DNA from 3 places in the Photobacterium sp. Alg240-V54 genome. Region 1 is predicted to be linked to each of the others. Evidence: riboswitches for the same ligand, from Rfam matches in the RefSeq annotation. Region 1 holds a riboswitch; each other region holds the start of a gene.

Region 1 (4,532 bases):
GCTTCTGCTGCTAATTACCTCAAATTATCTGGCTGGAACAGTGAATATACTTGGGGACGTCCAGTTAAGTTATCTACGTCTTTAGCGGATAGTTATGAAGGCACTGAAACTGAAAAAGGCAAAACATTAGCACAATGGCAGCAATTAGGTGTGATGAGTAATAGTCATGGCGCATTACCAAATGCTGATATTCAGGCGTGGTTAATTCAACCTGATGGTGGTGAAGGTAAATCATATTTAATATATGAAAATTACCGAACATTACTAAAATGGAATCGCTCACATTATTTTGCTTTGGCAGTAAGTGCATTAGCTGATCGTATTCAATAGATTAATTATTATTGGCCCTAATATACAAATCCAGATGGTAACTAAAAAGTCAGGCATAAGAGTCTGGCTTTTTTGTTATATTAATGAACAACTAGAAATGTTGATTTATTCTTATTGAGGATATTTGAATTAAGATAGATTTCTTATTTGTAACAATAGAAATAAAAAAAGCCTAAATAATTTAGGCTTTTTTCTTTATTCTTTTATATTAGATTTCAAACTCTTCAAGAGCTTGACCATCATCTAATGCTTTCTTTAGGGCACTAGGTGTACGACCTTGGCCTGTCCATGTTTTTTCATCGCCATTTTCATCAATGAATTTATATTTAGCTGGACGGCTAGCACGTTTTGTTTTTGGTGCTTTAGCTAAGCTAGCGAGTAATTCTTCAGGGTCAATACCATCAGCTAAAAGCATTTCACGATATTGAGCTAGTTTTTCATTACGCTCATTTTCTTTTGCTTGTTCTTCAGCTTCTGCTTCAGAACGTTCAGTCACAACTGTTGTTAGTTTATCTAACGCTTCTTCAAGTTGTTCTAGTGTATATTCACGAGAAAGTGCGCGTAAGCTTCGTAGATTTAAAAGCGCTTTCATTGCATCAGACATTTTATATTTCCTGTTATTTTTAATTAACTGTAAATAATAATAGCAGCGTTAAAACATTTTTTGCAATAGTAATACTTTTATACATTCTGTGTAAAACATTTTAATCATTTCTTTATTTAAAAAGCTTTTATATTCGTTATATGCCGATATTTATAAAATCCATCTTTGTTAATAGTATAAATACAAGCAAAATAGTTTTGGTTATTGTTACATCACTTTATATGAGAAATGATAATAAACTTTAAAATGTTATGCTACTTCATTGTTATTGGGTGGTTATAGTTATAAGTGGTCTATTTGTTTGGGTTATTGTTAAGATTTGTAATTTACAGTGTTGCAAAATTGCGCTATTTACGTAGAATGATTGGTTCCTTAACGATAAGGGTAGAGGCGCATTGTTTATCAGTAATTAATACGAGGGTGATACCGATGACTATTAGTGAAAGGGAGTAATGCCGAAGTAAGAAATCATCATCAAATATTCTTACTGGGGTTGCATTGAATAAGTGTAACACTGCCATAGTAAAGACAAAACTATGGAGCGCTACTGTGGAGGCAGGGAAGGCTAACCTTCTTTCCTTATACTCAAATTAATATGCCATGTGGCTATATCAAGCAGTAGATCTTCTAACCAAAACTGGTTGTCGTAGAGATCATAACTTTGATAGATTATTCCCATTCTTTAACATCCATTATTCCGCCATTAGTTGCACTTGGCTTAGCTATTTTAACCCGTAGAGTATTACTGTCTTTGGGTACTGGAGTAGTACTTGGAGCGCTATTTCTTAACGATTTTTCTGTTTCAAATACAGGTGGCTACCTTGCAACATCAGTAAAAGGACTGTTCATTGCTGATGGTGATATTAATACTTGGAATATGAGTATTGTACTATTTTTAATATTGCTAGGAATGACCACTGCATTATTGACCCTTTCTGGCGGGACTCGTGCTTTTGCGGAATGGGCCCAAACAAAAATTAAAACTAAACGTGGAGCAAAATTATTAGCTGCCTTCTTAGGGGTATTCATTTTTGTTGACGATTATTTTAATAGTCTTGCAGTGGGTTCTATTGCGCGTCCTGTAACTGACCGATATCAGGTATCACGTTCAAAGCTTGCTTATATTCTTGATTCAACGGCCGCACCTATGTGTGTACTAATGCCAGCATCAAGTTGGGGTGCATATATTATTACTTTGATTGGCGGTATTTTAGTGACTCATGGGGTCACAGAATATACCCCACTGAGTGCTTTTATGACCCTCGCTCCGATGAACTTTTATGCGATCTTCGCTTTAGCTATGGTATTTGTGGTGGCATGGTTCCAATGGGATATTGGACCGATGCGCAAGCATGAACTTGCTGCTAGCCGTGGATGTGGCACTGACGCAGGTGGAGATGTTGACGAGCAAGCTAAAGATTTAACCGAAGAGCTTGATATTAAAGAAAGTCAGCATGGACGAGTCGGTGACTTAGTATGGCCTATTATTATCCTTATTATAGCGACGTTCTTTTTTATGGTGTTTACCGGCTATCAAGTACTCGCTGCTGAAGGAAAGCCGTTTGCACTATTAGGCGCTTTTGAAAATACCAATGTTGGCGAGGCGCTGTGTTTAGGCGGTGCATTTGGTCTAGTCGCTGCTATTATTCCTGTCTTACGTCAACGTATTGCTTATTCTGATATAGGTCACACCTTATGGATTGGTGCTAAATCGATGTTTGGTGCGATTTTAATTCTCTTGTTTGCATGGAGTATCGGCAGTGTGATTGGCGATATGAAAACAGGTCAATATTTATCAACCTTAGTACAAGGTAATATTAATCCAGCATTATTGCCAATGCTCCTGTTTTTATTATCTGGCATTATGGCTTTCTCTACCGGAACCTCATGGGGCACCTTTGGTATTATGTTACCAATAGCGGGTGATCTTGCGGGCGCAACTGAAATTAGTTTAATGCTACCAATGCTTGCTAGTGTGCTTGCAGGTTCTGTATTTGGTGATCATTGTTCGCCTATCTCTGATACAACAATTTTGTCATCAACAGGCGCACGTTGTCACCATATTGATCACGTCGCTACACAACTGCCTTATGCATTATCTGTTGCATTTATTTCTGCGATTGGATTTTTAGTTTTAGGTATAACAGACTCATTAGCTCTGGCATTTTTAGCTGCGGTAACGGCTTTTACATTAATGTGTTTTTTCTTAGCTTGGCTGTCACGCCAACCCAAGAAAGCGTCGGTATAGAATTTGGCGATATTAAAATAACCCAATGGGTGTAAATTGAGCCAGTTGATGATCTCAGCTGGCTTTTTTTATAACAACAATAGCAGTTGTTGATATCGGCACTTTTAATTGATGGTTATTTTATGTAGCATCGGCGCGATTTTTTAATGCAATCAATATTACTAGGAAAGCCTAATGGCCCAGATGTATTTCTATTACTCAGCAATGAATGCTGGGAAATCGACCACATTATTACAATCGTCATTTAACTACCGTGAACGAGGTATGACGCCCATTATTTTTACGGCCGCAATTGATGATCGTTTTGGTAAAGGTAAAGTTAGCTCTCGAATTGGTTTGCAGGAAGATGCAGAATTATTTAATTCAACAGATGATCTTTATCAGAAGCTAATTCAAATTTCAGCTGCAGGTAAAATTGATTGTGTATTAATTGATGAAAGTCAGTTTCTAACCAAAGAGCAAGTTTACCAATTAACTGAAGTGGTCGATAAATTAGATATTCCAGTTTTATGTTATGGCCTACGAACAGATTTTCTTGGTGAACTATTTGAAGGTAGCCGTTATTTATTATCATGGGCTGATAAATTAGTTGAACTCAAAACAATTTGTCATTGTGGTCGTAAAGCAAATATGGTTATTCGCCAAGATGCTGCGGGTAATGCGATTGCCGGTGGTAACCAAGTTGAGATTGGTGGAAATGATCTTTATGTGTCGGTATGCCGTGCTCATTATAAAGAAGCACTAGGGCTATAATACGCATTTATATGAATAAAAAAAGGAAGCTTAGCTTCCTTTTTTATTAGTGGTGACAATGAAAACTAATAATTGGTAATGATTATCTTATAGTTAGTTATCATTATTTTTGATGACGTTGTTTGAGTTTATTAATAACGTCTTCAAGGTTGAGATTCTGATCTTGTAATAACACTAATAAATGATAAATAAGATCTGCTGACTCACACACTAATTCCGCTTTATCACCCGACGTTGCCGCAAGCGCGACTTCAACCCCTTCTTCGCCCACTTTCTGCGATATACGCTTGGTGCCACGAGCATAGAGGCTGGCGGTGTAAGAGCTGTCGGGATCTGCACCTTTACGATCAGCCAAGATTTGCTCAAGTTGATGAAGGAACACCAAAGCAGGTTGCTCGTTAGTATCATCACCGCTATCAAAACAGCTAGTAGTATTTAAATGACAGGTTGGGCCAATAGGGTTGACTTGAATTAATAATGTATCCTGATCGCAATCAAGTTTAATACTTTTAAGTTGCAATACATTGCCGGATGTTTCGCCTTTGGTCCATAAGCGGTTTTTAGTGCGAGACCAAAAAGTCACTTGTTTGGTGTCCA
Region 2 (4,532 bases), on a different contig from region 1:
ATTAATAACGGCTTAAATAACGTCATGCCTGCGTTTGCTGACCAACTGTCTGCCTCTGAAATTCAAGCGCTTGGTGCTTACATTCGCCATCAACACACCGTTCGCTCTAACAAAATAGCTCAATTAGACCAAACATTAATCACTAAAGGCCAATATTTAGCTTACGCAGGTGACTGTGTCGCTTGCCACACTGGTGAAGGAGGAGAATTATTTGGTGGCGGATTAGGTTTTGTGACTCCATTTGGCACCATGTATTCAACCAATATATCGTCTCACCCTGAATTTGGTATTGGTGATTACACCTATAACGAGTTCTATGACGCACTCCATAAAGGTAAGGGAAAACATGGTTATCTTTATCCAGCAATGCCCTATTCTTCTTATCAATATGTGACAGATGCTGACACCCAAGCATTATGGGCGTACATGCAATCACTTAGTTACGTTAATACTCGTAATCGTGATAATCAGATGATGTTTCCTAGTAATATTCGCTTAGGTCTATTGGGTTGGAATATTGCTTTTCTCAATACTGATCCACTTGAATACCCTGCCGATAGCACTGAATCTTGGCGTCGTGGTAAATATTTAACCATGGGCTTAGGTCACTGTTCAGAATGTCATACTCCACGAAATATCGCCCAAGCTTTAATTGCCGAAAAACTGTTCCAAGGTAATTTAATTGATGGTTGGATGGCACCTGATATTACCGCAACGGAGCTTTATCAAGATCGTTGGACAATTGATTCCCTTACCGATTTTCTGAAAACAGGTCATTCAGAAAAAGGCACCGCATTTGGTGGCATGGCTGAAGTTGTCAAAAACAGCACTCGCTATTTAACCCGTGATGATGTCAGTGCTATTGCTGAATATCTTATTACTGGCGATAAATATAATGTGCTTGATAAATCAGTTGGGCAACTCAACCCACCCGGTTTTGGTAATTTAATTCCAGCTCAAGTAAATGTTCAAAACCCAGATTTAAGTGATTTGGCAACCACGCCACCAACGGATATTCGTCAGCAAGAACAACGGCTTTATGGGTTGTACATTCAAACCTGTGGTGCTTGCCATGGCGCTGATGGTAAAGGTCGTGAAGGTATAGCGCCGACGTTACTCAATAATGGTATTATTATGCACAAAGACCCTTATGACACCATTGCCGTCACCATTCGAGGTCTTACACCGAACTATTTAGAGCAGGAAATTGATTTTATGCCTATGAGTAGTTTCAATACGGTATTAAATGATGCTGATTTGGCCCAGCTAATCACTTTTGTACGTCAAAAATTAGGCGGCAGAGACATTCCCGTTACAGAAAATCAAGTCACGACAATTCGTAAAGATCTTACTAAAGCGGGATTTGCAGGTAATATCCATAATATGACTCAACCTATGAGTAATGATCTAGAATAATGAGATAATATGCAACAATAACGAAATAAACTCTCGCTAACTGATTGAAACTAAAATCAGTTAGTTGAAATGCTGCATTTTACGCCTATTACACAATTAAGCGTTATTTTTTATTGCTTGTGGGAAATATCTAGGTATAGTCAAATCTTAATCCTTTGAGTAGAGGCGCGCTGCCTAAGAGTATTCGGTTGGAGGGAGATCCCCAATGAAAATCGAAGAAAGGAGTCAGCGCCGAAGTGATTGTTGAGTCATCAATAGTCGCTGGTTCTGTATTGAATAAGTGCAGAACTGCCATAGTTATGTTGTCTATGGAGCGCTACCCTAAGGGATAAGAAGTATTATTTCTCAAGAAATCTGTTTCTCTATCCTTTCGGTAGATCTCCACCTTATTATAGGTGTTTAAGAGATCCATGAATTTAATCCAATATTCTGATTCACTACTATCAGTGGTACCCGCACTACTGGCAGTTATTCTTGCAATTACTACCCGCCGCGTATTGTTATCCTTAGGCGCGGGCATTATTGCAGGATCAATCCTTCTAAATAATTACAACCCACTCGCAGCACTACAATATCTTTTACATCAAATTCTTGGCTTAGTTTGGGCTGATGGCGCTATCAACACCAGTAACGTTAACATGTTATTGTTTATGTTATTACTGGGAGGCTTGATTAGCTTAATGACCGCAACAGGTGCAACCAAAGCATTTGCTGAATGGGGTGTACGTCGTTGTAAAGATCGTCGCAGTGCCAATATCCTAACTGGTATGATGGTATTTGCTTTCTTTATTGATGACTTTTTCCACAGTCTGTCTGTTGGACCTATTTGCCGCCCAGTAACCGACCGTTTTCAAATTTCGCGTGCAAAACTGGCTTATTTGCTAGATTCAACCGCGGCACCTGTATGTGTTATCACGCCTATTTCATCATGGGGTGCATATATTATTGCTATCCTTGGTGGCATTTTAGTGACCAATGACATTACAGAAACGAGCCCTATTTCATTGTTTGTACAGATGATTCCAATGAATCTCTATGCTGTATTTACTTTATTGATGGTGCTGGTAGTGATCACGTTCCAACTTGATATTGGTCCAATGCGTAAACACGAACAACGTGCACGTGAGGGGCAACTTTGGGATCAAGCAAAAGGTCATCCAAAAGGATTAGAAATCACCACTGAAGGTGAAGGTAATGGCACCATGATCGATATGGTATTACCAATTCTAACCCTAACGGTTTCTAGTATTGTATTTATGATCATCAGTGGTGCTGATGTGTTAGCCACTAAAGGCCAACCATTTAGCTTAATTGGTTCAATCGAACATACTGATGTCGGTTCATCATTAGTGTACGCCGCGCTATGTAGTCTGGCAGTATCTATTGTATTAGCATTACGCTTAAAGCTACCACTAAAAACATGGTTAACGGCTGCACCTCAAGGTATTCAAGCGATGATGCCAGCTATTATCATTCTGTTATTTGCATGGACAATTGGTACTGTTGTAAGTGATATGGAAACAGGCCAATACTTAGCATCATTAACAAAGTATGGTCTGCCTGTTGCGCTACTACCTGCATTAGTGTTCTTACTATCATGTGGTATGTCTTTTGCCACCGGCACCAGCTGGGGTACATTTGGTATCATGTTGCCTCTCGCAGGTGATATGGCAATCGCGAGTGACGTTAACTTATTAATGCCTATGTTATCAGCGGTATTAGCAGGATCAGTATTTGGTGATCACAGCTCGCCTATCTCAAGCACCAGTATTTTGTCAGCAACGGGTGCAGGTAGTCACCATATGGATCACGTAATGACTCAGTTACCGTATGCATTAACCGTTGCCTTTGGTGCTTTCCTAGGTTACTTAGCAATGGGGATCACAGGCTCTACTGTGATTGGTATCGCTGTAAGTTCAGTATGGTTCGTTGGATGCTGCGTTTACCACGTTCGCCAAGATAAGAAACAACAATTAATCGCAGCTGTAAATTAAAAACAGCCGCTATTTAAGAATAATCCCCGTTCGTTTTTGTGCTTATTTGATTTATTCTATAGCACAAAACCGCGGGGATTTTTTTGATCAGGAGATAAGCAATGGAATATTTACACACAATGGTACGTGTCAGTGATTTAAATGCCTCACTGGACTTTTACTGCCAACAATTAGGGCTCATTGAAACGCACCGAAAAGAAAGTGAACGTGGACGTTTCACGCTGGTCTTTTTAGCCGCACCATCTCAAGCACAAGCGGCAGCCCAAACTCAATCACCACTGTTAGAATTAACCTATAATTGGGATACTGAAGCTTATAGCGGTGGGCGTAACTTTGGTCATCTTGCATTTCGCGTTGATGATATTTATCAATTATGCCAACAGCTACAAGATAACGGTGTAACGATTAATCGCCCACCACGTGATGGTCATATGGCATTTGTTCGTTCACCTGATGGTATTTCAATTGAATTACTGCAAAAAGGCGAGCCGCTATCCCCTGCTGAACCATGGATCTCACAGCCTAATGTTGGCGAATGGTAAAATTGGGGCAATTGTACGCCACAGGGTTTGTTTTGCGCTCCTGTGGCATTTGTAATTTACAATTATAAAACAATGATCCCTAAATTACTCAGCAACTGTTCTTGTTGCCAATCACTAATTTGAGCACCCGCTAAAGAAACACGTCGAACATCAACGTCATCTAAATCAACGTGACATAAATTAGTATCTTGAAATATTGCTTGTTGCCATTGTTCGCTTGAGAATTCACCGCGACTTAAATCAGAGCCTTTAAATGACACACCAATTAAATTAGCTCCCCGCCAACGGTTTTCAAATAACTCACACTTTTCAAGCATTACACTTTCTAAATTAGCATAGCTTAAATCACACCCTGAAATAAATGCCGAACAAAAAAAGCTACTTTGGGTTATATAATTCGCAAATGAGGCATAGTGGAAATCTACGCCTTTAAGATTACATTGGTGCAATTCAATACCAAAACATTGCGCATTTCTAAAGTTTGCCATCGCGAGATTACAACCTTTAAAACTAGCATCTTTTAACTTTGCATACGCAAAACTACACCCTTCTGTTTCCCCTGCTTCAATAAAACTACAGT
Region 3 (4,532 bases), on a different contig from region 1:
GGATTTTTATTTTTTATCAGCCTTCAGCAATTTGTTTTTACTCATAGTCAGCGTCAACGCTTACTGTGGTTTATTACTATTGCGGTGCTAATTGAAGCAGCATTTGGCTGGTACCAATTTTTATGGCTGGATGCCAATAATAGCTTTGGTTATGACATCATCGCTAATCGACCTTATGGTATTTTTCAACAACCCAATGTAATGGCGAGTTTCTTGGCCACTGGGTTGGTTATCGCAGCCTATTTATTGGCACGTTTACCGCGTTATCGTGGCAAATGGGCTTGGCAACATCTGATTTTATTAGCAGTACCGGTATTAACTATTCCACTGTTAGTGGTGCTTAACTCACGTACAGGCTGGTTAGGTGCGATTATCGGTTCATTATTGATGTTGCCTTATTTACACCGTTTTGCCGCAAGATATCAACAACGCATGTGGGGCTTAGTGCTGCTATTATCGCTCGCATTGGCATGGCAAATAAGTAGCACAACAGACAGCTCTTTTTCGCAACAGGCACGCGTCACATTAGAAAGCCAACGTTCGATAATGATGCCCCAAGCTTATGAAATGTTTACCACTAAACCGTTAACAGGTTATGGCTATGGTAAGTTTGAAGCCACATACATTACTCAAACTGCATTATGGCATCAACGTGATCCGTCACAGCAACACGCAGGGGTTCCAAGTTTAGATCACCCTCATAATGAATTACTTTATTGGGCAGCAGAAGGCGGTATCATACCGTTACTGGGGCTCATTGTAGCGGCAGTTGCTGTACTTATTAGCATTAAAAAAGCCCCTAATGGTACCCAATTAGCGTTAGTCGGGTTATTTTTTCCCATCGTATTGCACACGCAATTAGAATATCCGTTTTATCATTCTCTTGCCCATTGGATCATTTTTATTATTTTGATCTTTTGGATTGATAACCTCACTACCAAATACCATCGCTATCAAACTCAATACATACTGGCACTGAAAGTGAGCGCCATCGCATTACCAATTATGATCACTAGCTTTATGATCACTACCTTATATTCAGGTTGGCTGCTGACAAAGTTTGAAACAACCCGTCCAGTTGATATCAACTATTTAGTCAAAGTGAATAACCCATGGGCATGGCAACATCGGTTTGAATGGGATTTACACCTCACCCAATTACAATTAGGGATCGCAACAGATAAACCCCAACTGGTTGCCGATTATGTGCGATGGGCAACCCAAAAAGCTCAAACATGGCCACGGCCGGCTTTATATCAGAACCTCGTGCTAGCCTATTATAATCAGGGCCAAACAGCGCAAGCTGAGCAAGTGACGACTGAGGCACAACAATTATTTCCAGGACTCACACTGCCTAGCGCTGCCACAGCCACAGTTCCATCAAAAAAATAATCTAGCGGCCATCAATGGTAACCCAAATTACCATTGATGGTTCATTTGCTGCGTTATTTCAAAGTGCTTTCAAGTGCTTTAAGACACAAGGCGACATTCTCGCTGCGTGCGGTGTAGCCCATCAATCCAATCCGCCATGCCTTACCGGCTAATGTGCCTAACCCGGCACCGATTTCAAGATTATAACGCTCCAATAAGGTTGATCTAACCGCGCCATCATCAACCCCTTCAGGAATATAAACCGCATTAAGCTGTGGCAATCGATATGCCTCTTCAACCACAAATCGAATCCCTAAGGCTTGCAATCCCGTCTTTAACTCAATATGGGCTCGTTGATGACGCTGCCACGCTTGCTCTAAACCTTCATTGTGTAACAGCACTAGCGCTTCATGTAGTGCATATAAACTGTTCACTGGCGCGGTATGGTGATAACTACGCTTACCTTCACCACTCCAATAACCCAAGACTAAACTTTGATCCAAAAACCAACTTTGCACTGCTGTTTTGCGCTGTTGTATTTTAGCGATCGCTTTTTCAGAAAAGGTTAATGGCGATAGCCCCGGCACACATGATAAACATTTTTGACTGCCTGAATAAACCGCATCAAGTTGCCACTCATCCACCAGCAAAGGTACACCACCTAATGATGTCACCGCATCAACAATGGTTAAGCACTGATGTTTACGAGCAATTTCTGCGATTGTTTTGGCATCACTCAACGCACCGGTTGAGGTTTCGGCATGTACAAAAGCAACGACTTTAATCTCAGGATCAGCCTGTAATGCTTGCTCAACTAAGGCAGGAGATACCGGCTCACCCCAAGCATTATCAACCATGATCGCGACACCGCCACAGCGTTCAACGTTCTCCCGCATACGATCGCCAAACACGCCATTGCGACAAACTAATACCTTATCACCAGCTTCAACCAAATTAACAAAACACGCTTCCATACCCGCACTACCTGGGGCTGAGACGGCAATGGTAAAGCTATTGTTAGTTTGAAAGGCGTATTGTAATAACTGCTTAAGCTCATCCATCATTTTAATAAATAACGGATCGAGGTGACCAATTGTCGGTCGGCTCAATGCTTGTAAAACTTGCGGATAAATATCGGAAGGTCCCGGCCCCATAAGAATTCGTTGTGGGGGCATAAAACTGGTGATAGACATAGATTCAACTCCATTAAATCATGATTATTATCAATAAGGTGATGGCTCGATTGTGGTTATTACAGAGTATTAGAGCAATACCAAAGCCGCAAGTAACAACCCAAAATCCTGTTAGCTACGCATACTTTTTGTTAACCATCGAGAAATCATCATTTAACAATTGACAACTACGACGCATTTCCTATTCAATAACAACAGTGTTTATTCACTACAGAAGAGGTGCGTTACCCAGGTATTAATAGTGTAGGGCCCAACCCTAATACATTATTAAGAGGGGGAGTAACGCCGAGATACAAGGTGTTTGGGGCGCAATGTATCGGCTATGAAAGTTGAATCTTTCAGGCTGTCATCTAAGTCAGGTTGACTATGATGGGGAGCTTCTGGGTAGCCGCAACCCGCGTTACTGCCTATTACCTCCTCGACAATGGACGTCGGGAATTCTTCCGAAGTAAAGAACCTATCTTGCAGCATTTACGATCAAGGGAGAACACCGTAATGAGCATTACTCCAGCACCAACTACAGATCCACTCATTGTGGCTAAGTTTGGTGGCACCAGTGTCGCCGATTATGCCGCAATGTGCCGTAGCGCCAATATCGTTATCGCCAATCCAAACACTAAAATTGTCTTAATTAGTGCTTGCTCTGGCGTGACTAATTTACTGGTTGAATTAGCCACTGGCATCAGTGATAGCGTCTTACGCCAACAGCATTTGCAACAACTGGCTACTATTCATCAGCAAATCATTAATCAGTTACAGCAGCCACAGACAGTTAGCGCTGCCATTGATACGTTATTAGATGATGTTGCTTCTGCTGCTGCACAAGCGGCGATTAAACCGTCATCACAACTTACCGATCAATTAGTTAGTCATGGTGAGCTATTATCAACCCACTTATTTAATCAAATATTAATTGAACTGGGTGCTACTGCGGTTCGGTTTGATATTCGCAATGTAATGCGTACTGATGCTCAATTTGGCAAAGCGGTTCCACAGCCTGAATGTATTCGTCAATTAGCTCAACAGCATCTGTTACCACTGTTAGCAACTCAAGTGGTGGTTTCACAAGGTTTTATAGGCAGTGATGACCAAGGTAATACCACCACTCTTGGTCGAGGAGGCAGTGATTACAGCGCCGCCTTAATCGCAGAAGCCGTTGATGCTAGCACTCTAGAAATCTGGACCGATGTACCAGGCATGTATACCACCGATCCACGCATTACTGCTGCAGCCAAGCCGATTAAAGAAATCAGCTTTAGTGAAGCCTCTGAAATGGCTAACTTTGGCGCCAAAATTCTCCACCCATCGACACTAGTTCCTGCAGTAAGACAGCAGATCCCGGTTTTTGTCGGCTCATCAAAAGCCCCTCAGCAAGGGGGAACATGGATTCGAAAAACCGTCGATCAAGCACCGCTCTTTCGCGCATTAGCACTGCGGGGTAATCAAACCATGGTGACGTTAACCAGTCTTAATATGTTTCATGCTTACGGCTTTCTCGCTGAAGTGTTTCGTATTTTGGCTGAGCATAAAATCTCGGTCGATTTAATTACCACTTCCGAAGTTAGCGTTTCATTAACGCTCGATCAAACAGATACAGGCGGCGGAGCACCGACATTACCAATAGCTGTCGTTGAACAACTCAACCAATTGTGTCGAGTAGAGATTGAACAAGGGTTATCGTTAGTGGCCTTAATTGGTAATCGTATGAGTGACAGCAAAGGCTCAGCTAAACACATTTTTGGCGCGCTTGATGCTTATAACTTACGCCTCATTTGTTATGGTGCCAGCCCGCATAATCTGTGTTTCTTAGTTAATGAAATCGATGCAAAATCTGTGGTGAACACGCTTCATCAGCAATTGTTAGAATAATCACTTCAACGCACACAACAAAAAGGCGCAATGGTTGCGCCTTTTCTTATTTTAGCCTAGTGATTATGTTACAGGTTCGGCCCTAACCACTTTTCAGCT

What was found. A riboswitch is a leader RNA that binds a small molecule or an ion and turns the genes downstream of it on or off. The one in region 1 is predicted to bind lysine.
Region 2: another riboswitch for lysine. It lies ahead of G6R09_RS12340 (Na+/H+ antiporter NhaC family protein); the one in region 1 lies ahead of G6R09_RS07260 (Na+/H+ antiporter NhaC family protein).
Region 3: another riboswitch for lysine. It lies ahead of lysC (lysine-sensitive aspartokinase 3); the one in region 1 lies ahead of G6R09_RS07260 (Na+/H+ antiporter NhaC family protein).

The regions. Positions count from the first base shown of each region.
Region 1 covers NZ_UNRL01000002.1:385,899-390,430, forward strand. Annotated here, with positions in the region: gene G6R09_RS07250 (lytic transglycosylase domain-containing protein) at 1-330, shown strand, start outside; gene G6R09_RS07255 (H-NS family nucleoid-associated regulatory protein) at 539-934, opposite strand; lysine riboswitch at 1,312-1,489, shown strand; gene G6R09_RS07260 (Na+/H+ antiporter NhaC family protein) at 1,590-3,182, shown strand; gene G6R09_RS07265 (thymidine kinase) at 3,357-3,935, shown strand; gene hisIE (bifunctional phosphoribosyl-AMP cyclohydrolase/phosphoribosyl-ATP diphosphatase HisIE) at 4,039-4,532, opposite strand, start outside.
Region 2 covers NZ_UNRL01000004.1:126,304-130,835, reverse strand. Annotated here, with positions in the region: gene ccoP (cytochrome-c oxidase, cbb3-type subunit III) at 1-1,416, shown strand, start outside; lysine riboswitch at 1,569-1,743, shown strand; gene G6R09_RS12340 (Na+/H+ antiporter NhaC family protein) at 1,827-3,410, shown strand; gene G6R09_RS12335 (VOC family protein) at 3,512-3,952, shown strand; gene G6R09_RS12330 (Qnr family pentapeptide repeat protein) at 4,015-4,532, opposite strand, start outside.
Region 3 covers NZ_UNRL01000006.1:162,402-166,933, forward strand. Annotated here, with positions in the region: gene G6R09_RS15310 (PglL family O-oligosaccharyltransferase) at 1-1,392, shown strand, start outside; gene G6R09_RS15315 (alanine--glyoxylate aminotransferase family protein) at 1,446-2,564, opposite strand; lysine riboswitch at 2,771-2,952, shown strand; gene lysC (lysine-sensitive aspartokinase 3) at 3,060-4,433, shown strand; gene metH (methionine synthase) at 4,502-4,532, opposite strand, start outside.